Paludibaculum fermentans: one gene and its partner. The protein of the gene in region 1 interacts with the protein of each later gene in a pairwise test. Links are inferred from orthologs where the notes say so. Each region holds a gene or a part of one and is shown on either strand. Other genes may lie near its edges.

Evidence for each region.
Region 2: the proteins of IRI77_RS34975 (region 1) and IRI77_RS01160 interact in binary tests that used the Escherichia coli proteins (3 or more experiments, as listed by UniProt). The link is inferred for Paludibaculum fermentans from one-to-one orthologs.

What each region holds. Positions count from the first base shown.
Region 1 is NZ_CP063849.1:8,790,808-8,806,017, reverse strand. What follows is about bases 7,744-11,676. They hold IRI77_RS34975 (class I tRNA ligase family protein), read left to right. Parts: upstream 7,744-8,134; coding sequence 8,135-11,476; downstream 11,477-11,676. Other genes in these bases: IRI77_RS34970 (Gfo/Idh/MocA family protein), read right to left, coding at 11,641-11,676; IRI77_RS34980 (Gfo/Idh/MocA family protein), read right to left, coding at 7,744-8,018. Also shown: IRI77_RS35010 (ABC transporter permease), read right to left, coding at 1-2,255; IRI77_RS35005 (PadR family transcriptional regulator), read right to left, coding at 2,256-2,615; IRI77_RS35000 (DUF1844 domain-containing protein), read left to right, coding at 2,718-3,011; IRI77_RS34995 (MBL fold metallo-hydrolase), read left to right, coding at 3,004-3,792; riboflavin biosynthesis protein RibF, read left to right, coding at 3,803-4,774; IRI77_RS34985 (prolyl oligopeptidase family serine peptidase), read left to right, coding at 4,790-6,709; more of IRI77_RS34980, read right to left, coding at 6,699-7,743; more of IRI77_RS34970, read right to left, coding at 11,677-12,999; IRI77_RS34965 (outer membrane protein assembly factor BamB family protein), read right to left, coding at 13,115-15,210. UniProt on the Escherichia coli protein: Catalyzes the attachment of isoleucine to tRNA(Ile). As IleRS can inadvertently accommodate and process structurally similar amino acids such as valine, to avoid such errors it has two additional distinct tRNA(Ile)-dependent editing activities.
Region 2 is NZ_CP063849.1:301,064-315,219, forward strand. Bases 6,994-9,872 are described here. They hold IRI77_RS01160 (D-ribose ABC transporter substrate-binding protein), read left to right. Parts: upstream 6,994-7,924; coding sequence 7,925-8,821; downstream 8,822-9,872. Other genes in these bases: IRI77_RS01155 (ABC transporter permease), read left to right, coding at 6,994-7,910; IRI77_RS01165 (L-fucose/L-arabinose isomerase family protein), read left to right, coding at 8,825-9,872. Also shown: IRI77_RS01120 (right-handed parallel beta-helix repeat-containing protein), read left to right, coding at 1-354; IRI77_RS01125 (transketolase), read left to right, coding at 555-1,310; IRI77_RS01130 (transketolase family protein), read left to right, coding at 1,247-2,266; IRI77_RS01135 (FGGY family carbohydrate kinase), read left to right, coding at 2,260-3,768; IRI77_RS01140 (sugar-binding transcriptional regulator), read left to right, coding at 3,772-4,773; IRI77_RS01145 (DUF2291 family protein), read left to right, coding at 4,770-5,360; IRI77_RS01150 (sugar ABC transporter ATP-binding protein), read left to right, coding at 5,357-6,874; more of IRI77_RS01155, read left to right, coding at 6,858-6,993; more of IRI77_RS01165, read left to right, coding at 9,873-10,243; IRI77_RS01170 (alpha-L-rhamnosidase-related protein), read right to left, coding at 10,240-11,862; IRI77_RS01175 (aspartate/glutamate racemase family protein), read left to right, coding at 11,955-12,611; IRI77_RS01180 (substrate-binding domain-containing protein), read right to left, coding at 12,622-13,764; IRI77_RS01185 (DUF5060 domain-containing protein), read left to right, coding at 13,978-14,156. UniProt on the Escherichia coli protein: Part of the ABC transporter complex RbsABC involved in ribose import. Binds ribose. Also serves as the primary chemoreceptor for chemotaxis.

The DNA of each region.
Region 1 (15,210 bases):
ATCAGGCGCTCCTGGATCAGCCACTCATCCATCTGCCGGGCCAGTGTCCCACTGCGCAGGATGTGGACATCCGGACCCAGGCCTCGCAAACGGGCCAATACCGCCGGCAGCACCAGCTCGGGATCTCCGGCGGTCTTCACGCTTAAGGTCTGCCGCGCGCCCATGTCCATCGGCTGGCGGATCGAGATGTACAGGAAGCGCCGCGGCGCCTTCCGCAGATCCTCCTGCATCACGTCGGACACCACGCCGATAATCCGCACCGTCCTCTTGTTCATGACAACATCCGTCCCGATCGGATCCTTGTCGCCAAAGAAGTGCTTGCGCGCACTCTCGTTGATCAGGCCGACGTACGGCGTCCCCGCCCGGTCGCGGTCCGTGAAGTCACGCCCGCGCAACAGCGGGATTCCCAAGGTCCGAAAGTAGCCGTCACTGGCGGTGATCAGGCCTATGCTGTGCGCCTCACGCGACTCCGACTGGAAGCCTGGAGCGTCGAACGCAACACCCCGCCCGTTCCCATCCAACGGGGTCATGGACGACAAGGCCGCCGCTTCCACGCCTGGCAACGACCGCACCTCCGGCAGCAGCCGGTCCCACAAAGCGGTACGGTTCTCCGCCTCCGGATAGGAATCATGCGGCAGATGCACGCCCACCAGCGCCACCCGGCTCACGTTGAACCCCATGTCCTGCCGATGGAGATTCTGCAAGGTCCGCAGAAAGAGGGTCGCGCCCACCAGCAGGATCAGCGAAAGCGCCACCTGGAAGGCCACCAGCAACTGCCCCAGGCGCCCGCCGCCGCGCGACATGGTCGATCGTCCGCCATCCTTCATCGCGCCGTTCGGATCCGATCGCAGCGCACGCAGCATCGGAGCCGCACCAAACAGCAGCGAGGCCAGCAGCGAGGCGCCCACCGTGAAGCCCAGCACGCGCCAATCCCAATGAACCTCCAATTGAATCGGTCTTGCGCCGCCGGCGAAAAACGAGGTCAGCCCGCGCACGGCCCACAAGGCGACCAGCAGGCCGGTCACCGCACCCGCCGCGAACAGCAGCCCGGTCTCCGTCAACAACTGCCGGAACAGCCGCCCCCGTCCGGCCCCAATCGCCACCCGCAGCGCGAACTCGCGCGCCCGCTGCGCCGATCGCGCCAGCAGCAGGTTCGTGATGTTGGCGCACGCAATCAACAACACCAGGCCTACCACGACCATGAGGGCCCACAGCGGCTTCGAGAATCGCCGCCGCAATTGGTCCAGGCCTTGCGAGGCAGGCGCCAGTTCCAAGTGGTGAAAATTGTTGCGCCTTACTTCGGCCGGAACGGGGAACTCATCCATGAAGGTTTGGAAGATGCGGTCTGTCTCCTGGCGCGCCACCTCCGGATTCACCCCCGGTTTCAGCCGAGCCACCGCACTGAACCACCAGGAACCTGTGTCCTTCAGCATCTCGTCGGTCAATGACATGGGAATGGTGAGATCGTCGGTACGGCCCGGCAGCAAGCCACGGAACTCCGCGGCGGTCACGCCGACAATCGTGAACAACTGGCCACCCATCACCCCGTCCCACTTGAAGGTGTGCCCGATCGCACTCGGGCTACCGCCAAATCGGCGCTGCCAGAAGTCGTAGCTGATCACCGCCACAGGTGGATCCAGTCTTGCGTCCTCCGGGGTCAACAGCCGGCCCGCCGCCGGCTTGATGCCCAACAGCCGGAAGTAATCGCCAGAGACCCGCGCCGCATCCACCTGCTCAATGGGCCCGTCGAAACGGATCCCCACATCGGTGTTCGTGAACGCGGCCATGCCCGAATACGACGCCGTCTGCGTCCGGAAGCGCTCGAAACAGGGATAGGGCGGAGCCGGCCCCCGGCCCTTTGGGCCCGCAGCCGCCAGGAACACCAGTTGCTCCGGCGCCTGCACGGGCAGCGACCGCAGCAGCACCGCGTCGATCAGGCTGAAGATCGCCGTATTCGCACCCATGCCCAACGCCAGTGTCGCCACGACAGCGGCCGTGAATCCGGGAGCCTTCCGCATCATCCGCAGCCCGTGCCGCAAATCCTGTGAAAACTCGTCCAGCCAGCGCAGGCGGTTCTTCTCATAGAACCGTTCCTCGGCGCCCAGCACATTGCCGAACGCCTTCTTGGCCGCCAGCCGCGCCTCCCTTTCGGACAGCCCCTCCTGCTTCAAGGCCTCCGCCTCGAGTTCCAGGTGCGCCCGGATCTCTTCCTGAAAGTCGTTCACACTCCGTTTGCGCCGCCAGAACATGGCCATCTATGCCTCCTGCTCTTCCGGTCCCAGAATCAGCCCGATCGCCCGGGCCAGCCGCCGCCACTGGCTGGCCTTCACAGCCAATTGAGCCCGGCCCTCGTCCGTAAGCGAATAGAACCGCGCCTTGCGGTTGTTGTCCGATACGCCCCACTCCGCACTGATCCAGCCTTTATCCTCCAGCCTCTGCAGTGCCAGGTACAACGACCCATGATCCACCAGGAAGGTGTCTTCCGAGGTCTGCTGGATATGCCGCGCAATGCCCTGCCCGTGCCGCGGGCCCAAAACGAGCATTCTCAGAATCAGCAGGTCGAGCGTGCCCTGCAACAGGGCGATGCGATCATCGTCAGGCTTTTGGGTAGGCATCCGACATCAGTATTGGCTGACTTGGGTCGGATGTCAACCCAAGCGGATGTAAACCTTACCGTGCTTCATTTTTCTTGCTCCTTCTCCGTACAATGGAGAGCGATGAGCGATTTCGACTTTCTCGTTCTGTCTCTCCGTGCCGACGCGGAAATGCAGCTCGGCCTCTACCCGCGCGGCGACCAGCCGGCCGAAGTCCAACTCCCCATGGCACGCAAGATGATCGACCTGCTCGCCATGCTCCAGGAGAAGACCAAGGGCAACCTGTTGCTGGAAGAGCAGCGCAACCTCGACAATACGGTCACGGAACTCAGGTTCCGCTATCTGCAGGCATTTGAAGCGGAAGGGAAAAAGGCGGCGGAAGCCTCCAAGACGGCGGAAGCCCCGGCCAATGGCTGAGGCCCCTCGCAGTCTCACCCTCACCGTCCTCGGCTCCGGCACCAGTGTGGGCGTGCCCACCATCGGGTGCCACTGCAAAGTCTGTACGTCCAATGATCCGCGCGATACGCGCCTGCGGCCCTCCGTGTGCGTCCGCTGGGACCAGCGGGTCGTCATGATCGATACCGGCCCCGACTTTCGCCAGCAGGCGCTCACTCATCAGTTGGACCGGCTCGACGCCGTCCTCTACACCCACCCGCACGCTGACCACATCCTCGGCCTCGACGACCTGCGCCCCTTCAACTACCGCCAGAAGGAGCCCATCCCCATCTACGCCTCGGCGTTCACCATGGAGGTCATCCGCCGCATCTTCAGCTACATCTTCCACGATGGCCCCACCGAATCGTCGCGGCCCAAGATCGAGGCCCACGTCTTCGACGGCACGCCCATCCTGGTGGACGGCATCGAGTTCAAGCCCATCCCGGTGAAGCACGGCAGCGGTGAATGCCACGGCTACCGCTTCGGCCGCGCCGCCTACCTCACTGATCACAGCGAGATCCCCGAGGAATCAATGGCCCTGCTGGAAGGCCTTGATGTGCTTTTCCTGGATGCCCTCCGCTATAAGCCGCACCCCACGCATTCCACCGTGGATCAGAGCCTCAAAACCGTGGCCCGCCTGAAGCCGAAAGCGACCTACTTTACGCACATCTCGCACGACCTGCTCCATGCCCGGGCCCAGGAACTGCTGCCCGAACACGTCTACCTCGCCTACGACGGCCTGCAGATCGCGATAGAAGCCTGAACCCACACTCATGACGACGCCCATCCGCATCTTTCGCGGCCTCGATGAAGCGCGCCACGGCTTTGCGCCTTCCGCCGTCACCATCGGCAACTTCGACGGCGTGCATGCCGGCCATCGTGAACTGATGCGCCGCACGCTGACCACCGCCGCCGAGCTCGGAGTGAAGCCCTCGGCCATCACGTTCCATCCACACCCCACCACGATCGTCGCTCCGGAACGCGCGCCGCGCCTGCTCACCACCCCCGATGAACGGTGCGCCCTCATGGCCGCCGACGGCATCCAGCAGGTGCTCATCCTGCCCTTCGACCGCGAACTGGCCAACCTCACCCCGGACGAGTTCCTGCATCGCGTCCTGCTCGACATCCTGGGCGCCCGCGCCGTCATCGTCGGCAACAACTTCCATTTCGGACGCAAGCAATCCGGCACCATCGGGGACCTGCGCCGCTGCCCTGGCCTCCGGACCGAAATCGTCCCGCTGCTCATCCGGCGCGGCATCCCGGTCTCGTCCAGCGAAATCCGAGGCCTGCTCGCCGCAGGCAACATCAACAAGGCCAATCGCCTGCTGGAACGCCCCTATTCCATCACCGGCTCTGTGGTGCCCGGCGACGGCCGCGGCTCGAAGCAGACCGTGCCCACCCTGAACCTCCAAACCAGCTCGCTGGAAGACTCGACCTCCGCCCTGCCCGCCGACGGAGTCTACATCACCCGGACGACCGACCCGGATTCCGGCCGCCGCTGGGACTCCGTCACCAACATCGGCTTCCGCCCCACCTTCGACGGCCAGCACCTGACCATCGAGACGTTTCTGTTCGGCCCGTTCGTCGACCTTGCCCCCGCCCGCATCAGGCTCGAATTCCTCTTCCGCCTCCGCGCCGAGCGCAAGTTCGACTCCGCCGATGCCTTGCGTACCCAGATCATCAGGGATGTCACCCGCGCCCAGAAGTACTTCCGTCGTGTGCATCAATTCGTACATGCGGGTTAAGATGGCGGAACGCCCATGTTCCGTCTACTGCTGATCCTCGCCGCCGCTCTCCAAGCCGAGCCCGTCCGCCCCGTCCCGCCGCCGGGCGTGGACGTTCCCGCCGCCGACCGCAAGGACCTCGAGGCCGGCCTCCAACGCCTGCACTCGTCCCTCGAAAAACTAAAGGGCAATCCGCTGCTGCCGGACGTGCAGATCTACCACGAGGCGGCCCGCTACGCCTTGCAGTACAACGAGTTCTTCAAATCCGAGGAGATCTTCAAGGCCAAGGAACTGCTGCGCGAAGGCCAGGTCCGGGCTGATCAACTCCTCAAAGGCGAAGCCCCCTGGACCACCGCGACCGGCCTGGTCGTGCGCGGCTACGTCTCGAAGATCGACAAAAGTGTCCAGCCGTATGGGCTCTACATCCCGCCCAACGGACCCCGGCGCTGGCGGCTGGATGCCTGGTTCCATGGGCGGAGCGAAGTCCTGAGCGAAGTGAACTTCCTGTGGGAGCGCGAGCACAGCGTGGGCGAGTTCACACCGCCCGATTCCATCGTCCTGTTCCTGTATGGAAGATACTGCAATGCCAATAAGTTAGCGGGGGAAGTCGATCTCTTCGAGGCGCTGGCGGACGTCAAGCGCCATTACCCCATCGACGACAACCGGATCGTGGTTCGCGGCTTTAGCATGGGCGGAGCCGCGGCCTGGCACATTGCCGCCCACCATGCCGGATTGTGGGCCGCCGCCGCGCCTGGCGCCGGGTTTAGCGAAACACCGGAATTCCTCAAGCTGACGCCGGAGCAGATCGCCGCCACACCGGAGTGGGAGAAGGCGCTCTGGCACATGTACAACGCCACCGATTACGCCTCTAATTTCTATAACTTACCGGTGGTCGCCTACAACGGCGACATCGATCCGCAGAAACAGGCGGCGGACGTCATGGAACGCGAGCTCAAGCTGGAAGGGATGCAGTTGAGCCGGGTCTACGGTCCCAACACTGGCCACCGCTATCATCCTGATTCGAAACCACAAATCAACGCGATCGTGGACGCCAACTCGACCCGCGATCCCTATCCGTCCAGGATCCGCTTTACAACCTGGACTCTTTCGTACAACCGCATGAAGTGGGTGGTGGTCGAAGGGCTTGAAAAGCACTGGCAGCGCGCCCGTGTCGACGCCCAGCAAACGGAAACCGGCGTCGAGGCCAAAACGACAGGTGTTGTTTTACTCAATTTCGAGTTCGGGCCGGGCGGCGCGAAGCCCGATTTTCGGACCGTCACCGTGGACGGTCAGAAACTGACGGTGAATTCACCGCAAACCGACCGCAGTTGGACGGTGAAACTGCGCAAAACCGCCGGGCGGTGGACGGTGGCCGGTGGTGAGGAGCCCGGACTCCACAAAGTCCATGGACTCCAGGGTCCTATCGACGACGCCTTTCTTGACTCGTTCGTATTTGTTAAACCGAGCGGGACGCCGCTGTCGGAAAAGACGGGCGAGTGGACGGCCAGTGAGCTCAGCCGGGCCATCCGCGAGTGGCGGCGTCAGTTCCGGGGCGACGCCCAGGTCCTGGACGACTCCGCCGTGACCGACGACGTGATCGCGTCCAGCAACCTGGTGTTGTGGGGCGACCCGCACAGCAACCGGATCCTGGCCCGCATCCTCGACAAGCTGCCCGTCCAGTGGACCGCCGAGGCCGTGGTCTTCCAGGGCCGGCGCTACCCGGCAGCCACCCACGTACCCGTCCTGATCTTTCCGAATCCTTTGAATCCAAAGAAGTACGTGGTGCTGAATAGCGGCGTGACGTTCCGCGAGTTCGACAACCTGAACAACGCCCGCCAGGTGCCCAAGCTGCCCGACTGGGCGATCCTGGACACCACCCAACCGCCGGAAGAACACACTCCGGGCAAGGTGGTCACGGCCGGCTTCTTCAATGAAAACTGGGGACTTACGCCTTAACGTCGTCCCGGGCGAAGTCCCATTGCACCATGCGGCCCTCGCGGGCGCTCTGGTTGACCATGTGGGCGCAAGCCGCCGCATGATGGCCCGCCACCGCGTCTTCCCAGTAGGATTTGCGGGTCTTGATTGAGTTCAGAAAGTGCCAGAAGTGGATGATGGTGGCGTCCTGCCCCTGTTCGCGCCACTCGGTGCCGCCTTCCACCAGATGGGCCTTGGCGAGCGACGGCATCTCTTCCTTCTGGACCTTCGGGTCTTTGTAATAAGCCTCTTCCAGCTTCTTCGGCCACGACTCGACGATCCAGCGGTTGTCTTCGCCGATGTGCTCCGGCCAGTACTTCAGCTCGCCCCAGCCGACGGACAAAGTGCCTTCGGTACCCAGGAACATGAAGCTCGCCTCAGAGCTCGACTGGTTGTTGAACGTCGAGCTGAGGTTCACGGTGAATCCTTCCGGATACTCGAGTACGGCATTGAGCGTATCGGGCACGTCGCGCGATTCTTTCCAACGATATAGCCCGCCCATGCCCATCACCTTGGACGGCACTTTGGCGTCCATCAGGAAGTGGATGGTGGTGCAGAGATGCACGAACAGGTCCGTGGCAATGCCGCCGGAGTAGTCGCGATAGCAGCGCCAGCGGAAGAACCGTTCCAGATCGAAGCCGTGCTTGGGAGCCGACCCCAGGAACATGTCCCAGTTCACGGTCTGCGGATTGGCGTCGGGCGGGATGGGGTAGATCCAGGCTCCGGAGGCGGAGTTGCGGTTGTAGGCCGCGCGGATCATCGTCACCTTGCCCAGCTTGCCTTCCTTGATCATCTGCTTAGCCCGGACCTGCGACATCGTACTCATGCCCTGGGAGCCCACCTGCAGCATGCGGCCCGTGTCCCTGGCCGTGGCGATGATCTCCAGTCCCTCCGCGGACTTATAGGTGAGAGGCTTCTCGCAATAGACGTCCTTGCCAGCCTTCATGGCCTCGACGACGATCTGCTTGTGCCAGTGGTCCGGAGTGGCGCAGATGATGGCGTCGACCGACTTGTCGGCGATGACTTCGCGGTAGTCGCGGCGGATCTTGGCGGTGTTGCCGCGGGTCTCCTTGATGCGGTCGAGCGCGCGTTCCGTGCGGCCGGTGTAGGCGTCCACCACCTGGGTGATCTCGAACTGGGGGTGGGCCATGGCGCCGGCCATCAACTCGTGGGCGCGGGCTCCGCAGCCGATGCAGGCCAGTTGAATGCGGTCGTTCGGGGCGACCTGCGCGCTCATGGACGTGGCCAGAGCAGCGTTCATTTCGAGAAATCCACGACGACTGAAGTCCATGATGGGGGTCTCCTTGCGACCACAAATATTGTATCGCCTGGAGCCAACCGGGCCGGATTCCCGCAAGGCGTGCTGAAATAGAAGAAGGGCCAAAGTTCAGGCCCGTCATCAACACCATGTATCAGCCCGTACCCAAGGTGCCCGATTTCCCCGCTCTCGAGCGGGATGTGCTCCGTTTCTGGGAGCAGAACCAGACGTTCGCCAAGCTGCGCGCGCAGAATGCCGGCAAGGAGAAGTGGTCGTTTCTGGACGGGCCGATTACCGCCAACAACCCCATGGGCGTACATCACGCCTGGGGCCGCACATTGAAAGACATGTACCAGCGCTACCATGCCATGAACGGCAAGGAACTGCGCTACCAGAACGGCTTCGACTGCCAGGGCCTGTGGGTGGAAGTGGAAGTGGAAAAGAGCCTGGGCCTGGGCACGAAGCGCGACATCGCCGACTATGGCATGGACAAGTTTGTGCGCGCCTGCAAGGAGCGCGTGCTGACCTTCGCCACGCGGCAGACCGAGCAGTCGATCCGCCTGGGCTATTGGTGCGACTGGGACAAGCCGGAAGTGCTGTTAGGCCTGCGCGACGCGCTGGCCGACGGCGACCGCGTGGTGACCTTCACCATGCCCAGCGGCAAGGAAGTGACGGCCCGCGCCAGCGAGATCATCGGCAAGCTGGGCAGCGCGGAGTACGGCGGCAGCTACTTCACGTTCGCCAATGAGAACAACTACACCATCTGGTCGTTCCTGAAGAAGTGCAATTCCGAGGGCTTCATCTACCGCGGCCATGACGTCATGCCGTGGTGCGGACGCTGCGGCACCGGTCTCTCGCAGATGGAAGTGGCCGAAGGGCGCAAGATCACGCAGCACACGTCGGTGTTCGTGCGGTTCCCCATCCTGGGCGAGGAGAAGACGGCGCTGCTGGTGTGGACGACCACTCCGTGGACGCTCACCTCCAACGTGGCGGCGGCCGTGAATCCCGGGATGACGTACCTGAAGGTGCGCCACGGCGAATGGACCTACTACATCGGCAAGGGCAATTTCGAACGCGACCGCATCCAGGATCTCCAGGTGGAGGGCAAGCACGAGACGCACAAGCTGCCTTCGATCCGCACCATCCTGAAGGGCAGCGGCACGCTGGATGTGCTGGGTGAGGTTTCCGGTGCGTCCCTGGTGGGTCTGAAATACAGCGGCCCGTTCGACGAACTGCCGGCGCAGAACCAGTCGCGGCACGCGCATCGCGTGGTGGCGTGGACGGACGTCAGCGACGCGGAAGGCACGGGCATCGTCCACATCGCGCCGGGCTGCGGCGCGGAAGATCAGGCGCTGGGCCGCAAGGAAGACCTGGCGGTGATTGCTCCGCTGGGCGAGAACGCGCGCTTCCTCGACGGCTTCGGCGCCTACACCGGGCGCCACGCCAGCGAGATCGCCGACGACATCGTGACCGAGCTGCGCGAGAAGGGCCTGCTGGTCTCGAAGGAAAAGTACCCGCACGTCTACCCGCACTGCTGGCGCTGCAAGGAAGAGCTGATCTTCCGCCCCGTGGATGAATGGTTCATCCGCATGGACTGGCGCGACCGCATCCAGAACTCCGTGCCGACCATCAAGTGGATCCCGTCGGACGGCGAAGCCCGTGAGCAGGATTGGCTCAAGAACATGGGCGACTGGATGATCTCGAAGAAGCGCTTCTGGGGCCTGGCGCTGCCCATCTGGGTCTGCGGCGCGTGCCATTCGTTCCAGGTGATCGGCGGCTACGACGAGCTGAAGTCGAAGGCGGTGGAAGGTTGGGACGAGTTCGAAGGCCACACGCCGCACAGGCCGTTCATCGACAAGGTGAAGCTGCGCTGCGAGCATTGCGGCGGCACGGCGACACGCGTGGAAGACGTGGGCAATCCCTGGCTGGACGCGGGCATCGTGCCGTTCTCGACGATGCGCTTCACCTCGGACAACGAATACTGGCAGAAGTGGTTCCCGGCCGATCTCGTACTCGAGTCGTTCCCCGGCCAGTTCCGGAACTGGTTCTACTCGATGCTGGCCATGTCGGCCATGCTGGTGAACAAGGCTCCGTTCAAGGCGCTGCTGGGCCACGGCCTGGTGCGCGACGCGCGCGGCGAGGAGATGCACAAGTCGAAGGGCAACTCCATTGCGTTCGACGAAGCGGCGGAGGTGCTGGGCGCCGAAGTGATGCGCTACATCTACGCCGAGCAGAAGACGTCGCAGCACCTGAACTTCCCTGACCTGAAGCCGACGGCGGGCCAGACGATCGACGGCGAAGCGCGGCGCAAGCTGCTGACCTTCTGGAACTGCTACAGCTTCTTCGTGATGTACGCTTCGGCCGACGGATGGAAGCCCTCCGCCGAGGCCAAGCCAAGCACAAACGAACTGGACCGCTGGGTGCTGAGCCGCCTGCAACGCCTGGTCGCCGACGCTCATGGTTCGTTCCAGAGTTTTGAGCATTACAAGCTGATTGAGCGCTTCCAGGAGTTCGACGAGGACTTCTCGAACTGGTACCTGCGGCGTTCCCGGCGCCGGTTCTGGCAGAGCGACAACGACGCCTACCAGACGCTGTACACGGTGCTGACGACGGTGATCCGTCTGATGGCGCCGGTGCTGCCGTTCCTGACGGAGCACGTGTACCAGAACCTGGTGCGGGCGGTGGATCCCTCCGCTCCAGAGTCGGTGCACCTGACCTCGTATCCGGTGGCCGACGAGAGCCTGATGGACGAGGAGCTGGAAACCTCGATCGCGGCCGTGATCCGCCTCAAGAACCTGGCGCTGCACCTGCGGACGCAGAGCAAGGTGAAAGTGCGGCAGCCTCTGAGCGTTCTCACCATCCGGCCGAAAGATGAACAGGAGCGCAAGGTCCTGGAGAACGAGAAGTACGCGGCGCAGATCCTGGAAGAGGGCAACATCCAGCGACTGGCGCTGATTGAAGACGAGGGCGCGCTGGTGAAGGCGCGGCTGAAGCCCGATCTCAAGAAGCTGGGGCCGCGCGCCGGCAAGCACCTGAAGGCGATCAGCGCGGCGTTCGAAGCCGCGACGTTGCGTGAAGTTCGTGCGAACCCGACCTTCCCAGTGAAAGTTGGGGACGAAGTGATCGAGGTGGCGCAGGACGAGTACTTCGTGTTCTGGGAAGGCCCGGCGACGCTGCAGTGCACGGAGGAGGGCGGCACGTTCCTGGCGCTCGACACGACGCTGACGCCGGCACTGCTCCAGGAAGGCATTGCGCGCGACTTCAACCGGCTGGTGCAGGATCAGCGCAAGGCGCAGAACCTGCTGATCTCCGACAGGATCACGGTGCGGTACCAGGCTTCGGCGCGAATCGTCGAGGCGGTGGAGACGCACACTGAGTACCTGAAAGGGGAACTGCTGGCGGAGAGCATCGTGCTGGAACCTGAAGTTCAGGACGGCGCTGCGCTGACGCTGGGCGGGGAACCGCTGACGGTGGCGTTGAGCAAAGTCTAAGGATCCTGTTTCCTCATCCCCGCAGGGGCCGGACTGCCGCCCTGTCAGTCCGGCCCACCCGCACGGAACACACTGAGATTCGCGGAGCAGGCTGCGGGAGTCAGCCACAAGTCACCGGAGCCCCGCGTGTCCGTACAGTGCAGCCCTCCAGACGATTGGCTGGGTCAGACCTTGTCCGGAATCACGAACGGCGCGCGGTAGCCGCGGTCGGCGTCGCGCAGCAGGCGATTGGCGGCGTCGTCGCCGATCACTTTCTCCGCCACGGGATCGAAGTTCAAGGTGCGGCCCAGGCGGTAAGATGCGTTAGCGAGGTGGACCAGGGTGCACGAGATGTGACCTTCCTCGATGGGCGCGTGCAGGTCCTCCTGTTTGCGGCTGCGGACGACATCGATGAAGTTGGCAAAGTGGTCGCCGCCCTCATGATGGGTCGGCCCCGGGATCATGTCCTTGCCGATGTAGGAGCGGTAGCCGTTCAGGGTGTCCTCGTCGCCCACGGCGAGATAGCCGTTCGCGCCATAGAAGATCGTGCCGATGGTGTTGGGACCCTGGCCCTGGCTGTACATGAAGTCCGTGCCGATCTCGGCTTCGCGGTTGGTGATCCAGTGGCGGACCTCAAACTCGATCATCTTGCGTTTGCCTCCGGGCAGGTCGTACTGGAAGGCGCAGGACAACGTGTTGGGGGTCTCCTGGTCGTCGTCGAAGACGAAGTGTCCGCCCATGGCCGTGATCTTGTTGGGGAACTTGAGCTGCATGCCGTGGCGCGCCATGTCGACCTGGTGGATGCCCTGGTTGCCAAGGTCGCCGTTGCCGTAGTCCCAGAACCAGTGCCAGTTGTAGTGGAAGTGATTCTTTGTGAAAGGGCGCAGCGGCGCTGGTCCGGTCCATAGATCGTAGTGGACACCGGCGGGCGTGGGCTCGGCCGGAGTCTTGCCGATGGTGTCGCGGCGTTTGTAGCAGAGGCCGCGCGCCATGTAGATGTCGCCGATGAGTCCTTCGTGGAGCTTGGTCATGGCCTCCATGCCGGACTTGCGGGAGCGGCCCTGCGTGCCGTGCTGCACGATGCGGTTGTACTTCTTCGCCGCGGCGACCAGTTGCCGACCTTCCCACCAGTTGTGGGAACAGGGCTTCTCGACATAGGCGTCCTTGCCGGCCTGGCAGGCCCAGATGCCGATCAGCGCATGCCAACTGGTAGGCGTGGCCACAGAGACCGCATCGATCGATTTGTCTTCGAGCAGCCGGCGCACGTCAAAGTAGGTCTTCGGCTTGGGCAGCCCCAGCTTCTCCATATCCTTGAGGCGGCCGTTCAGCACGTTCTCGTCGACTTCGCAGATGGCGGCCACTTCGACGTTAGGCAGTTTCGCGAACTGCCGGACGTGATCCCAGCCGCGCTTCCTCACGCCGCACACGGCGACGCGTACCTTGTCGTTGGCGCCGAGGACGCGCTGCGCGCCGGCGGCTGTCATCCAGGCTGCCGACGAGGTGCCGATGAACTTCCGGCGGCTCCATGTTTCTGATTGATTCATAGTCTGTTCCTTTCCTGGAATCCTTCGCGCGTGGGAGACTGCCGGCAGGAGGGTCCCAGCACCTCCTGCCCCACGGCGGCCCCGGCCCTGGGCCTCACGCGCGCCGAGATTAACATCAATTGCCCGTGTGTGCGCCCGAATGCCGGAACTCGCCGATGACAATGGTGCGCGGCGGCTGCCGGGTTTCGGTACGGATGCAGTTCAACACGGTCTCGTCATCGCCGACCACGAGTTCGAGGCGGCCGTCGCCGTCGATGTCGGCAATGGCCGGTGAGCCGCCGCCTTTCATCTTGGCTCCGGTGTAGTTGAGGCTCTTCGGCGCGAAGCTCCAGAGGTCGGCTCCGGAGTTGGCGACGGCATGCATGCGGCGGTCTTCGTTGCACGGGAAGACGAGGTCGAGCTTGCCATCGGCGTCGAGGTCAGTGGCTACCGGGATGAGTGTGACCCGGCTCTGGATGGGGATGCCGCGCAGACGGCGGCCGTCGCGATCGAGGATCGTCAACTCGCACTTGGGCCAGGGCGAGAGTTCGGTCTCGACGATGACCTGCTTGTAGCCCAGGCCCTGCATGTCGGCCAGGACCGGAGCCCACTCGCCCTCGCGGTGCGCTTCGTGGGCCCAGAGGCGGACGCCCTTCGCGTTGAGGGCAACCACCTCGTGCGCGGTGGAGACGGACTTGGCGGCGAAGACGACTTCCAGTTTGCCGTCACCGTCGATGTCGCCGACAGCAGGCGGCAGGAAGCGCGGTCCGCGGGCCTCCGCCGCCCAGAGTTCCCCTTTGTTTTCGACAATGGCGTGGAGCTTGGCATCGGCGCCGCCCAGCAGGATGACTCGGCTGCCGTCGCCCAGGAGATCTGTGACCACGGGCGAAGTCACGGCGGCGGCGCCGAGCGCGTACCTCCATAGGACGGCGCCGGTGGGATCGAGCACCAGCAGTTCACCGCCGGCGGTGGCGGCATAGAGCCGCCCCTGCGTGAAGGCAGGCGGCAGGACGCGGCTATTGAATTTGCGGCTCCACTGTTCCCGGCCCTGGGCGTTGACGAGGTAGAGCGTGTCCAGGGATGCAAAGGCGATGGCCGGCTGGCTGCCGGTCTGAACGAGGACGGGCGTGGTGAGGGCGCCCTTGGCCGGGAAGCGCCAAAGGGAGGTGCCATCCGGGCGCAGCAAGTGGAGCGACCGGTCGATGTCGTTAGTGGCGAGGGCGATCTGGAGGGTTTTGCCGTCGTGCTGGAAGTCAGCCACGACAGGCGAGACCAGCAAGGCTCCATCGGTGGGCAGGCGCCAGTTCAAGCGAGGTTCGCCGCCGATGGCGTAGAGGCCGGGGGCGGCCTGGGTGGTGAGCGAGCGGGCCGCGGGGTCCACTTTCGACGCTACAGGCACCCAGGTGTGGTTGACCTGGCGATAGAGCTTCAGCGAGTTGGGCAGGTAAGGATCCATCTCCTCCGGTGTCAGATGCACGCTGAGGGTGGAACGCGTGGCGGCGGCGGGCAGGCGGAACAACCACGGCAGGGCGTTGGCTGGTGGCCTGCCGTTGATTGCCGCCGCGGCGAGTCTCTCGACACCGGGGGCGGGCTGGCCTCCCAGCAGGATATTGGGAAAGGCGGCGATCTCGCTAGTCCAGACCGTCTGCTGACCGGACCAGGCCTGCCAGGAGAGGCTGCCCGTGACACGGACGCGCGCGGCAAAGTGGCGGGCGCCACCCGTTGTGGAGGCCGGTAGTTCGAACCGGTAGACGCCCGGGGCGGAGATCGACGGCTGGATCTCCTGGCTGGCATCGGCGATGAGCACCATCCGCGCGCCTTGCGGCAGCGGGCCCGGTTTCAGGGAGATGGACACGGGCTGGCCGGCCTTGACGAGCTTCGGGAAGGACCAGGAGTCGAGGACGGGGAAACGGTCGTCAGCGGAGGCCGGAACGCCGGCTGCGGATTCGACTTTCGCGGCGCGCAGCAGCGCGTGGGCCAGGTCGCCGGCTCCGGAGGAGGCATTGTAGATGTAGCCGTCCGGGGTCTCCTTGATGAGACCGTTCTCGAACAGGGTGTCGCAGGCTTTGGCGGCGAAGCGGCGGACCGCCTTGAGGTAGGCCGTCTCATGGGTTGCCTCGAACATATCGAGGAGGAACTCGAGGCTCTTGCCGTAGGTTTCGGGATGGATGCCGGACGATATGGGATCCTCGAAGGCGGCCTGCGCGTAGCGGCGGGCGAACTCCATGAATT
Region 2 (14,156 bases), 8.5 Mb from region 1 along the record:
CCGGCCGCCGGACAGCGCCTCTACGAGCCCAAGCCCACCGACTGGAATACCTTCGGCACGCTCGCTGAATTCCGTGCCGCCACCGGCCAGGAGCAGCACGGGCTGGAAGTCGACTTTGACATCTTCGAACAGCTCGCTCCGCCCAACCCGGCGACGCGTCACGCGGTGTACCACTCCATGGACCTGAACTTCCGTCTCAAACCCGGCGGCAAGGCTGTCGACGCGGGGGTGCCCATCCCGACCGTGAACGAAGGATTTGCGGGCCGGGCGCCCGATTTGGGGGCGTTGGAACTGGGGCAACCGGAGCCGCACTACGGGCCGCGCTGGCTGACTTGGCGGCCGTTTTACCGCTGATCGCGCACTTTTCACCTGGAGCAAAGCGGCACAGAATTCAGGACGGGCTTGACGTCCGCGGCTGACGTTGATAGCTTATCTTTGGAATTTCTTGCAGTAGCGCATAAATATGCCAATGGGGACTTACAGTGGTGGCATCTGCAGTCCGGATTGAAGAGTTGCAGCGGATCTCGGCTGCAGTCCGCAGCCGCAGTTTGCGGATGGTTCACAGTGCAAAAACTGGCCATCCGGGTGGCGACTTGTCCTCGACCGACATCCTGGTTTCGCTGTACTTCGGGGCCATGCGGGCAGGCGGGACATGGACGAATGCCGAAGACCGCGACCGCTTCGTGATGAGCAAGGGGCACTGCTCGGGCGCGTTCTACGCCACGCTGGCCCAGGCCGGCTGCTTTCCCGCGGAATGGCTGGACAGCTATATGCAGCCGATGTCGATGCTGAACGGCCATCCTGACCGGAACAAACTGCCCGGAGTGGAGGCAAACACGGGTCCATTGGGACACGGCATGCCCATTGCGACGGGCATGGCGCTGGCGGCGAAGATCAGCGGCGCTGCCTGGCGGACTTTTGTGCTCACAGGCGACGGCGAGTTGCAGGAAGGCAGCAACTGGGAGGCGGCGATGACCGCGGCCCACTACGGGCTGGACAACCTCACACTGATTGTCGACCGCAATCGGATCCAGCAGGGCGCCTGGACCGAGGATACGATCCGTCTGGAGCCGCTGGCCGACAAATGGCGCGCCTTCGGTTGGGCGGTCCATGAAGTGGATGGACACGATCATGCCGCGCTGGTCGAGCTATTCCACCGCCTGCCCTTGGAGCCGGGAAAACCGAATTGTGTGATCGCGCACACTCACAAGGGCCAGGGCGTCTCGTTCATGATGGACCGGCCGGAATGGCACCACAAAGTGCCCAGCGACACGGAATTGGAAGCAGCGCTGAAGGAGTTGCAGTCGTGAGCGCATCGGCGCAATTGTTCGATTGCCGGGACGCCTTCGCGCGCACCCTGGAAGAGGCCGCCGCGGCTGACGCGCGCATTGTGGCCGTGGTCAACGACTCGCTGGGGTCCAGCAAGATGGGCGGATTCCGCAAACTGTACCCGCGGCGGTTAGTCAATGTCGGCATCGCCGAGCAGAACATGGTGGGCGTGGGCTGCGGCCTGGCCAATGGCGGGCTGATCCCCTTCGTCTGTGGGGCCGCGTGTTTCCTGACCGGGCGTGCGATGGAGCAGGTGAAGGTAGACTTGGCCTATTCGAAGTCGAATGTGAAGTTGTGCGGCATGTCGGGCGGCATGGCGTATGGACCTCTGGGCCCGACTCACCACTCGATTGAAGACCTTGCCTGGACTCGGGTGTTGCCGAACCTGACCGTGATCGTGCCGGCGGATCCGTACGAGACGGAGCAGGCGCTGGGCGCGGCACTGGAGTTGGATGGTCCAGTCTATCTGCGGCTGAGCCGCATGGGTGTGCCGAACGTGCATGGAGAGGGCCAGGCGTTCCGGTTGGGCCGGGCGACGAAACTGCGGGAAGGCCGCGACGTGACGCTGATCGCCAATGGCACGCTGGTGTGCCGCGCCCTGGAGGCGGCCCGGCAGTTGGAGCAGGAAGGCATAGCGGCCCGCGTTCTGAACATGGCGACGCTGCGGCCGTTGGACGAGGAGGCGATTACTGCCGCCGCGCAAGAGACGGGTTGCATCGTTACGGCGGAGGAGCATTCCATCCACGGAGGCCTGGGCGGTGCGGTGGCTGAAGTGGTGACAGCCACGGTGCCAGTGCCGGTGAAGATTGTCGGAGTGCCTGACGTATTCGCGCCGACGGGCTCCACCGCATTCCTGTTTGAACACCTCGGCCTGACCGCGGCAGCCATCCACGATGCGGCGATCGCCGTAATGAGGAGGAAGGCCCGGAAGTGTTGAGCGCCGCTCGGATTCTGAGCATCGATCAAGGCACGACGAACACGAAGGCCCTGCTGGTGGACGCGCGAGGCGCGGTCCTGGCACGGGCTTCGCGACCGATGACGGTCCAGTGCCCGCGGCCGGGCTGGATCCAGCAGGATGCCGGGGCGATCTGGCAGGCCGTGCAGGCAGTGATGGACGAGTGCCTGGAGGCGGCCGGTGGAGCGCCGCCCGCGGCCATTGCCGTGAGCAACCAGCGCGAATCCGTCATCGTCTGGAACCGGAAGACCGGCGAGCCCTGCGGTCCCTGCGTGATCTGGCAATGCCGCCGGACCGCGCCGTTCTGTGCGGAACTCCGCCAGCGCGGGTTGGAGCCGGCCATCCGGCGGAAGACCGGACTCGGGATTGATCCGCTGTTCTCCGCCAGCAAGGCTGCCTGGCTCATCGACCAGCTTCCGGATGGACGGGCCATGGCTGAGGGCGGTGAGTTGTGCATGGGCACGGTGGATAGCTGGCTGCTGTGGAACCTGACAAAGGGGGCGGTGCATGCCTGCGACACCACGAATGCCTCACGGACACAGTTGATGGAACTGGGCCGGCTGGCCTGGGACGACGAGTTGTTGGAATGGTTTGGCGTACCTCGCGCTGTGCTGCCCGCGATTCAGCCGTCGAGCGGAGTGTTTGGCACAACCGCGGGAGCCGGACGATGCGGGGATGGGGTTCCCATTTGCGGAGTGATCGGCGATTCCCACGCGGCGCTGTTTGCCCATGCGGCGTTCCGTCCGCGAGCGACCAAGGCGACATATGGCACCGGCTCTTCACTGATGCGGGCGACCGAGGGACCCGTCTCCTCCAGCCACGGCCTGTCGGCGACGGTGGCCTGGTCAGCGGGCGGCCCGGCGCAGTACGGAATCGAAGGCAACATCACTCTGAGCGGCGGCACCATGCAGTGGACGGGTGAATTGCTGGGCTTGGGTGACCCGGCCGCCGACCTGGCCGGGATGGCGGCAGGAAAGGACGACAGCGGCGGCGTCTACCTGGTGCCGGCGATGGCCGGGCTGGGTGCTCCTTACTGGCGAGACGATGCCCGCGGCCTCATTACAGGACTGACCCGTGGAACGACCGCCGGCCATTTGGCGCGCGCTGCCCTGGAATCGATCGCCTTTCAGGTCCGTGATGTTTTCGACGCGATGACGCTGGACACCGGCGAAGAACCCGAGATGTTGCTGGCCGATGGCGGCGCCAGCCGCAACGATCAACTCATGCAGTTCCAGGCGGATATCCTGGGGCGGCCGGTGGTCCGGAATCTCTCATTGGATCTTTCCGCCATGGGTGCGGCCTGGCTAGCCGGGCTGGCCGCCGGAGTCTGGAAGGGCATTGGGGATTTGGAGCAGTTGCCGCGTCAGGAGCAGCGGTTCGAGCCCCAGATGAGCGAGGCCGACCGCCAGCGGCTGTATGCCGGATGGCGCGACGCGGTGGCCCGGACGCTGGGCGATTTCAAAACCCGGGAGATGGCAACATAAGTCATGGCTCGGATAGACGAACTCCGGTTGATCGCCAAAGTTGCGCGCATGTATTACGGTCAGGGCTTACGGCAGACCGAGATTATGGAGCGGCTGAATGTGTCGCAATCCACCATCTCGCGGCTGTTGAAGAAGGCCGAGGTAGAGGGCATCGTCCGCATCACCGTTGCCGTTCCTTCCGGCACTCATCCGGAGTTGGAGGAGGCGCTACAGTCGCACTATGCACTGAAGGAGGTGATCGTCGTCGATTGTATTGACGACGAGGCGCAGATCGCCCGGGACCTAGGCGCGGCGGCGGCATTCTACATGGAGACGACCCTGCGCCCGGGCGACGTCATCGGAATCTCGTCGTGGAGCGCCGCCCTGCTGGCCATGGTCGACGCCATGCATCCCAGCCAGCGCTGTGCCGGGGCCCGGGTCGTTCAGATCCTGGGCGGCATTGGGAATCCTGCTGCCGAAGTGCACGCCACCCATGTCACGCGGCGGCTGGCGAACCTGATCGGCGGGACCGCTACACTGCTGCCGGCGCCCGGAGTACTGGGGACGGTGGAAGCCAAGCAGGTGATGCAGGAAGACCAGTATGTCCGGCAGGCCTGCGAGTTGTTTGGCGTGGTCAGTGTGGCGCTGGTGGGCATCGGCGCGATTGAGCCCTCCCACCTGCTCACGTTGAGCGGCAACGTGTTCTCCGGAGCGGAATTGAAAGAACTGGGCGAGCGCGGCGCAGTGGGCGACATCTGCCTGCGATTCTTCGATGGAGCAGGAATGCCTGTGGTGAGCCCGTTGAACGAGCGTGTGATCGGGATGAGCCTCGAAGAGTTGCGCAAGGTCAGCCGGGTAGTGGGCGTGGCGGGGGGCCGCAGAAAGCTCGCCGCCATTCGCGGTGCACTGGCCGGCAAGTGGATCAATGTGCTGATCACCGACCGGCTGACGGCTTCACAATTGCTGGAATCTTCCACCGCGGCAAACGGAGCCGGCCGCGTCGCTCAGGTATCGAGGAAACGATGAAGCGAGCCTGCGCCGCGATTCTGAGTCTCTCGCTCACGGCTTGCGTCCCCTGGACGGTGCGGCCGATCGAAGGCCAGTCCGCGGCTGCGGCGCAGGACCGGTTCGATGCCACCCGCTTTGTCGACTCGCAATGGCAGACGAAGATCCTGCCGGCGATCGAAGCTTCCGCCGTGGATGTCAGCGGCTTGCCCGCTGCTTCCTCTCGCAAGGCCGGTACACACTTCATATTGAAGGGGACGGCTCGCGTGTTGAAAGTGAATCCAGCTCCGCCATTGGGGCAGATGAGCCTGGATTTCGAGCCCTTCGACGGACACGCCGACGCCGTATTGCAGATTGGCCCCGAAGTGCGAGGCTCCTCCCTGCGTGATGCCACGGGATTGGTTCAGTTCAGCCAGTTTGTGAATCAGATCGACTTCGCCAATGTATCCAGCAAATTGAATGCGCGCGCCCTGCAATGCCTGCCGCCCACTGCGGAGATCGCCGGCTCAGAGGGACGCCGCATCGCGTTCACCGGCACATTCACGGCGGGGGATGAGATTCCACATATCGTTCCGGTTCGATTCCGCTGGGTCGAGGGAGTCAAATGAGCCAGTCTCCCTCCCTGTTGCGCGCCTGCCAGGTCACGAAGCGCTATCCGGGTACGGTCGCCCTGGATGCGGTTGATTTCGAGTTGCGGCGCGGCGAAGTTCACGTCCTCATCGGGGAGAATGGGGCGGGGAAGTCGACGCTCGTAAAACTGCTGGCCGGAGTCGAGCAGCCGACTATGGGCCATCTGGAGTTGGAAGGGCGCGAGATTCGCCTGGGTTCGACGCGCGACGCGGCGGCGGCCGGGATCGGGATGATCTATCAGGAGCTTAGCCTTTTCCCGAACCTGAGCGTCGTCGAGAACATTTTCATGGCCTGCGAGCGGACTCGCGGCGGCGTGATCGATCGTAAGTCCGAGGAGGGAATAGCACGCGGGCTGATGAAGAAACTCGAGCAGGACATTGACGTCCACACCCTGGTGGGCGACCTGCCGTTGGGCTGCCAGCAGATTGTCGAAATCTGCCGGGCGCTGGCGCGCAATGTGCGCGTCCTGCTGATGGATGAGCCCACCTCCGCGCTGAGCCCTAACGAGATCGCCGTCCTCTTTCGTGTGATTCGCGAACTCAAGGCAGCGGGCGTTGGGATCGTCTACATCTCCCACAAGTTGGAAGAGTTGATGGAGATCGGCGACCGCGTCACGGTGCTGCGGGACGGGCGGTTGGTGGAGTCGGCTGCGATCGCGGAGGTGGACGTTGCGTGGATCATCGACCGCATGACGGACCGCCGTTGGGCAGCGTCCGCGCAGCATGCCGAATGCGCTGGCGACGCGGAAGTCCTGCGTGTGGAGCATCTCAGCGTTCCCGGCCGCGTGCACGACGTTTCCCTTTCGGTGTGCGCGGGCGAGTTGGTTGGAGTCTATGGGCTGATGGGCGCGGGCCGCACGGAACTCCTTGAGGTTCTGGCCGGGAATCGCGCCGGCTCGGGCGGGCGTATTTCGCTGGCGGGCCGCAGCCTGGAGCACCTGTCCGTGAGGGAACGCATCGCCGCGGGCCTCGCCCTGGTCCCGGAGGATCGCCAGGCCGCGGGCCTGATCCCCACATTCTCCGTGGGCCGCAACATGACGCTGGCGAGCCTGTCGGCGCACTCCAGTCATGGGCTTCTGCGGCGCACGGAGGAGGCTGCCAGCGCCTCACGCATGATTGCGCAGTTGCGCATCAAGACCACCGGCCAGGATCAGCCGATTACGTCGCTGAGCGGGGGGAATCAGCAGAAAGCCGTGATCTCGAAGTACCTGCTGACAAAACCGCGTGTGCTGCTGATGGACGAGCCCAGCCGCGGCGTGGACGTCGGCGCACGGGCTGAGATCTTCGAGATCGCCCGGAAGCTTGCCGCCGAGGGTGTAGCAATCCTCTTCGCCTCGTCGGACCTGCACGAAGTATTGACGCTGGCTGACCGTGTGCTGGTAATGGCACGCGGGCGCCTCTCAGCCTCTTTCGAGCGAAGCGAGCTCAACGAGCAGAATCTGATGGCCGCCGCCTGCGCCAAACCGGAGAATCTCCATGTCAACGCACAATGAGGCGATCCAGCCCCTTGCCCCGGCCGGGAATCATCGCATCAGCGACGTCCTATTCCGCCTGCGGGCACTGGTTGCCTTGGTCGTGCTCGTCATCGTCTTTGCTTCGCTGTCGCCCGCCTTCCTCAGCTCAGGCAATCTGATGATCCTGGTGAAGCATGTCGCGATCAACGCGATACTGGCTGTGGGGATGACGTTTGTCATTCTGACCGGCGGCATTGACCTCTCGGTTGGCTCTATTGCCGGATTGGCCGGCATCGTGGCCGGCGGGCTCATCAACACCGGTCTGGTGCTGCCCTCCTTTGGAATCGTTATCTACTTTCAGGTCTGGTTGGTGATTCTGCTCGCCGCGCTGGCGGGCAGCGGTGTCGGCGCGCTGAACGGATGGCTGATCACGAAGTTTTCTGTCGCTCCGTTCATTGCAACGCTTGGCACGATGTACGTCGCCCGGGGCGCGGCATTGCTCATCTCCAACGGAGCGACCTTTCCCAATCTGCTCGGTAAGCCGGAACTGCACAACACCGGCTTCGCCTGGCTGGGGTCCGGCACGATTCTGATGTTGCCCGTGCCCATCTGGCTGATGGCGGTGGTGGGTGCGGCCGGTGCGTTTGTAGCTGCCCGCACACCCTTCGGGCGGCGGATCTACGCTGTGGGCGGAAACGAACGCGCGGCCGAGTTGTCGGGTGTGCGCGTTGGACGTGTCAAACTCCTGAGCTACGTGATTTCGGGGTTTTGTTCGGCGATTGTCGGCGTGATTATAGCTTCACAGTTGATGTCCGCCCACCCCGCGACCGGCGAGACGTTTGAGTTGAATGCAATTGCCGCCGTAGTGCTGGGCGGCACCTCGCTGATGGGTGGGCGTGGTGGAGTCGGCGGCAGCATCGCCGGAGCTTTCGTCATTGGCGTCCTGGCGGACGGGTTGGTTCTGTTGGGTGTTTCGCAGTTCTGGCAGATCGTCATCAAAGGCGTGGTGATCGTGGTGGCCGTGTTGCTCGACCAGATGCAAAAGAGGTTCTCATGGCGCGAAAGGTCTTCCTAGTTTTCTCCCTGGGCATGCTCGCCCTGGTAGGCTGCCGCCAGGGCGGTGGCAAGCGAAGTATTGCGATCATCACTCCGTCGCACGACAACCCTTTCTTCAAGGCGGAAGCGGATGCCGCGGCCAACAGGGCTCGCGCCCTGGGCTATGATGCCTCCGTCAATACGCACAATGACGACGCCCACAAGCAGGATGAACTGGTGGATGTAGCCATTGCGAATGGAGCGTCGGCCATCATTCTCGACAACGCGGGCGCCGACGCGTCCGTTGCCGCGGTCGCCAAGGCCAAAGGAGCGAATATACCCGTCTTCCTGATTGACCGCGAAATCAATGCCAACGGCATTGCCGCGGCCCAGATCGTTTCGAATAACTACCAGGGGGCGTTACTCGGCGCCCAGGAGTTTGTGCGGCTGATGGGTGAGAAGGGCACGTTCGTCGAGTTGCTGGGGCGGGAATCCGATACGAATGCGCAGGTGCGGACCAGGGGCTACCACGAGGTACTCGACAAGTACACGGGAATGCGGCTGGTTGGGCAGCAGAGCGCCAACTGGAGCCAGACCGAAGCCTTCCAGAAAATGGAGACCCTGCTGCAAGCGCACCCGGACATCAAGGGCGTTATCTCAGGCAACGACACGATGGCGCTGGGCGCGGCCGCGGCACTGAAGGCGGCCGGACGCCAGGAGGTGATCGTCGTTGGCTTCGATGGCAGCCCCGATGTATTGGCCGCGATCCGCGCCGGGTCGATCAAAGCGACTGTGCTTCAGCCCGCGGCGCGCATTGCGACCATGGCCGTGGATCAGGCGCACGGCTTGTTGACGAAGGGCTCCAGCGGAGCCGCCGAGAAACAGTCCATCGATTGCGAACTGGTGACGCCGTCCAACGTGGATCAGTTCGGCGTATTTACGAGGAAGTGAATCATGTCCAAGATGACTCTGGCCGTCATTGTCGGCAATCGCGACTTCTTTCCTGACCGGTTGGTTTCCGAAGGGCGGGCGGACATCCTGCGCCTGTTCGAGGAGATGGGCATCGAGGCTGTGATCCTCGATGAAGAGGCGACGAAGCTGGGCGCGGTGGAGACCTGGCAGCACGCCCGGCTCTGCGCCGACCTGTTCCGGAGCCAACGCGACCGCATCGACGGCGTGCTGGTCTGCCTGCCCAACTTCGGGGACGAGAAAGGTGTGGCGGATACGCTGCAGTTGTCTGAGTTGAACGTGCCCGTCCTGGTGCAGGCCTATCCGGACGACCTCACGCAACTCAGCGTGGAGCGGCGGCGCGACGCCTTCTGCGGCAAGGTCTCGGTCTGCAACAATCTGCGCCAGTACGGCATCGCCTATTCGCTCACCCGCCGTCACACCGTGCATCCGCTGACGGACAGCTTCCGCGCCGATCTCCGCAATTTCCTGGCGGTCTGCCGCGTGACCAAGGGCCTGCGCCGGGCCCGCATCGGTGCGATCGGCGCGCGTCCGAATGCCTTCAACACGACTCGTTACAGCGAGAAGCTGCTGCAGTCGGCCGGCATCAGCGTCAACACCATCGATCTCTCTGAAGTCTTTGGAGCCGCGGAGAAGATTCCCGCCGACGACGTGCGCGTCAAGAACCACCTGGAGCGCATCCGCGGCTACGCACCGTGCGGCGATACGCCCGCCCGCTCCATGACGCAGATGGCGCGCCTGGCGATCGTCCTCTCCGATTGGATGGCGAAGTATGATCTGCAGGCCACAGCGATTCAATGCTGGACGTCGATGCAGAGCAATTTCGGCATCAATCCCTGCACCGTGATGAGCATGATGAGTGAGCAACTCCTGCCCAGCGCCTGCGAGGTGGACATTACGGGTGTCGTTTCCATGTACGCTCTGCAGCTTGCTTCCGGCACGCCCAGCGCCCTGGTGGATTGGAACAACAACTACGGCGACGACGATGACAAGTGCGTGATGTTCCACTGCGGCAACTGGGCCAAGAGCTTCATGCCCGACATCATCATCAGCACGGCGCCGATCCTGGGCTCGACGTTGGGCGTCCAGAACACTTACGGCGCTCTGTCGGGCCGGACACCAGCCGGACCGCTGACGTATGCGCGAGTCAGCACGGACGACCGCGAAGGACGGATCCGGGCCTATGTTGGGCAAGGGCAGTTCACCGACGATCCGCTGGCCACCTTTGGCAGCCGGGCGGTCGTGCATGTGCCGGCGCTACAGAATCTGATGCGCTACATCTGCCGCAACGGCTTCGAGCACCATGCCGCGATGAATGCGTCACACTCGGCCGACATCCTGACAGAGGCCTTCGAGACGTACCTCGGCTGGTCGACATACCATCACGGGGCGGCAAACGCCTAACCAGCCGTGCGGCCCAGTTGCAGCCCGCGCAGGAAGTAGGACGGCGTGCAGCTCCACGCGTGGCAGTAGCTATTCACGAGGATGCTCTTGTAGGGCGACAACATGGGATCGGACGGATCGTAGATCTCCCAGAACGTGTCCGCGCCGGCGGCCACCATGCCGCCCCAGTAGCTGCTCAGCAGGTCGAGCGCCTCCTTGCGCAAGCCGCTCAGCAGCATGGCTTCCACCATGTAGTGGTAAAGGTAGGGCGTGCCCGGCCGCACCGCATCCGGCATCTTCATCGCATTGCGCAGGGCTACCGCGCCCATCTCAGGCGTGGCGAGGCCTGACATCACCATCCAAGCCTGCGAGGCCCAGGATACCTGCCCCTGCGGCCCGCTGACGAAAACGTTGCGTGCGGAATCGAAGAAGCGCGTTCGTCCGGCGGCGGTCATCCTGTGGATCAATGCCTGATACTTCGCCGCATCCGCCTGCTGCCCGGCATGCCCGGCCAGTTCCACTGCCTGCTTCAGGCAGAACAGCAGTACCCCGTGCATGGAGGCGGTCTTCTCCAGTTCCTCGCGCCAGTCGATGAAGATCCACCAACCGCCCGGATCGGCGAACAGGCCATCGGCGTTGATGAACTGACTGACCAGTTCGACCTGCTTGCGGACCACCGGCCACAGTTCCCTGGCGGTTTGCTGGTCCTTCGCCGCTTTCACGTAATCGAGCAGAGCCGCGATGTAGAGCACTGCGTAATCCATGATGAATTGGCGTCCGCACTTTGGCCCCGGGTCATCGTAGACACAAGCCGCCACCAGGCCGTCCTCGCGAGGCAGGCCGGCGAAGAGATAGAGACAGCGTTTGACCAGATCGAAGTTGCGGAAGGAGACGTAGTTCGTCAACGCCTGCAGGCGCAGATCGCCCACCCACAATCGGCGATCGCGGCGGGGACCATCCTCGAAGACCGTCTGCATACAGTCGCGTAGCGTATTCAGGCTTACGCGGTCGATGGAGCGCAGCGCCTCCGGTGTGCCAGCGGGCAGCGGCGCCGGCTCCATTATGGCCGAGGTGACGGCCCGCGCCTCGATCCGCTCGAAATGCACGGCGAAGTTCGGCGATGTGTCGATGACATCGAACTTCACCCAACGGAATGCATGGCGGCGGGGCACCTCGACGCGGCGCGGCAGGAAGTCGACGTTGAGGATCTCATCCGGCAGCCACGCGCGGCTCAGCGTTCCGGTGTAGGACTCCAGCGGCACAGCCACATCCGCGGGAGCCTCTCCAAATGTGACCCGCAGGCGCACCGGGGAATCCACCGCCTCGCCAGTCCCGCTCAGTTTGAAAGAGACGTACCCGGCCATGTGCCGGCCGAAGTCGACGATGAAGCTGTCGCCGCGCTTCAGCGGTCTCTGTGCCAGCGCCGCCACCTGTTCAGTGACTTCCATCTTCCAGTGGAGGAACGAATCGGGCGCGGGCTGCGGACGCACGATGGCGACCGGCGTTACCAGCGTCTCTTTCAGCTTCGGCTTCAGCGATTCGGCGATGCGGATCCAGCGCGCCTCGGGCGCCTCATTGCCAGTGTGTTTGGCGGCCTGGGGAGTTAGCGCGGCGGCCTGGAGGAAGGTACGTCTCTGCACGCGAACAGAATATCAGGAAAACCAGCCATTTCAGTCCGAAATACGATTGCCTGGCGCCGGCCTGCACGCCTGCCGGGCCATAATAGGAAGCCATGACGCGCACGCTCGCTCTCATCCATACCAGCCCAATGCTCGTGCCCATGTTCGATACGCTCTGCGCCCGGATCCTGCCCGACTGGAGGATCTTCCACATGGTTGACGAGAGCCTGATTCGCAACACGATCGCGGTGGGCCGCCTGGACAAGCCGACGACTCGCCGCATGGTGGCGCAGATCCAGTCCGCCTTTGAAGCCGGCGCCGACGCGGTGCTGGTCACCTGCTCCTCCATCGGACCTGGTATTCCCGTCGCGAGGCAGCTCTTCGACGGGCCCATCTTTCGCATCGACGAGGCCATGGCCGCACAGGCGGTCTCGATCGGGCGCCGCGTGGGCGTGCTGGCGACCTTGGGCACGACGCTCGAGCCGACGATTCAGCTGATTCGCGATACCGCCGCCTCACAGGGGCGTGATTGCGAAGTGATTTCAGACTGCTGTGAAGGCGCCTTCGAAGCCGTACTGCGCGGCGATACGGAAACGCACGACCAGCGCGTGCGCGCCTCGCTGGATGCCCTGATGCCCAAGGTGGATGTCGTAGTGCTGGCGCAGGGCTCGATGGCGCGCGTACTCGCCGCCATTCCGCCGGAGTCGCTCAGCGTGCCCGTCTACAGCAGCCCTGAACTGGCTATTCAGCAGATCCGCTCAACCCTTTAGCCGTTGTCGGCTACATCAGTTCGACCGGACTTGTCCCATCCAGCGGATACAGCAGATCCACGTTCTGGGGCGTCAGTAACTTATGTGCGACGAAGACCGCGGATGGCACTGGTTTGTGCTCCAGCAGCCGGACCGCCATGCGGATCAGCTCTTCTCCATAGCGTTCCGGGAAGTAGGCGACGGACCCCACCAATTGCGTACCCCGCCTCCGCAACTCCTGCCGCGCGGCCAGGGTCCCATTCTGGCCGACAACCGAGCACAACTGCGCGCACCCGGCCTCCTCGAAGGCCCGCAGCGCCGCCAGTGCGCACGGGTCGTTCACCGCACCTACGAGAGTCCGCCTCGGCTTCGAGCGGCTTAGGTGCTTGCGCACGACACCCAGGATCTGTTCAAACGAGCCCTTCCCATCCAGATGCACGCACGACATGGTGTCGTAGTAGGGCAGTTCGCTGCGCAGCCCGTCCACCGTGCCCGTGATGCGAAGGCGCGGCAGCGGCCCCGCGATGGGGAGTCCCAGCAGCAGCACCTGCTCGGCTCCGCCGGGCCAATGCTGTTTCGTCCAGCGTCCCAATGCGCGCCCCGCAATCAAGCCCGCTTCGTAGTTGTTCGCGCCGAAGTAGGTTGCGCCGGGATGCGGAATCTCAATCGCGATCACCGGGATGTTGGCCTCCTGGAACCGCGCCGCAATCTTAGTGGCCACGCGCTGGTGGGTCTGGAACTCCAGCACCAGGTCGACATTCTCGCGGATCAGGTACTCCGCGTTGCGCAGGGCCTCCGCCGCGCTGTAGCGGTTGTTCACCATCACGAGCTGGATATTCTCTTTAGCCGAGGCAGCACGCTGGATCCCTTCGGTCACCGCGCGCGAAAACTCGGAGTTGGTCTGCTCGGCGAAACCCAGGCGAATGATGCGGGACGAACGCGTGCGGACCAGCGAGCGGTACTCACCGCGGCCCACTCGTTCCAGCAACCCGCCCTGGACAAGGCTTTTCAACAGACGGAAGGCGGTCGTGCGCGAAAGGCTGGTGCGGTCCACCACATCCGGCAGGGCCACCACCTCGCTCTCACTGCGGAAACACTTCAGCACTTCGCAAGCGCGCAGTACTGCCTGCGCCGCGTTGCGGTCACGCGAGGATGCATCGGCGATCGTGGCCATATCCTTACCGTCTCTGAATGAAAATTCCGAGCATCCATAATATTCCATTCCGCGGAATTGCGCAGCCACTCATTTGGCGCATGTCTTCACTCCAGTGCACAGGTTTGCATCCGCATCGCCTTCCGCATCGCGGAACTTCGGACCCCTGCCTGCGCAGCCCGTATCCATGCGCCTCCAGATCCGCTACAGTGTGAAAACACCGCAAGGTACGCCATGTCATTTCTCCGCTGGATTCATCCCCCCCCTTACGCCGCCGCACTGCTCCTGCTGCCCTGTGTGGGCAGCCTTCTGCCTGCACAGCAGGTCACTGGCGAGCTCAAGCAATGGCATGACGTCGTTCTCACCTTCGATGGCCCGGCAACCAGTGAGTCCGCCGATCCGAATCCGTTCCT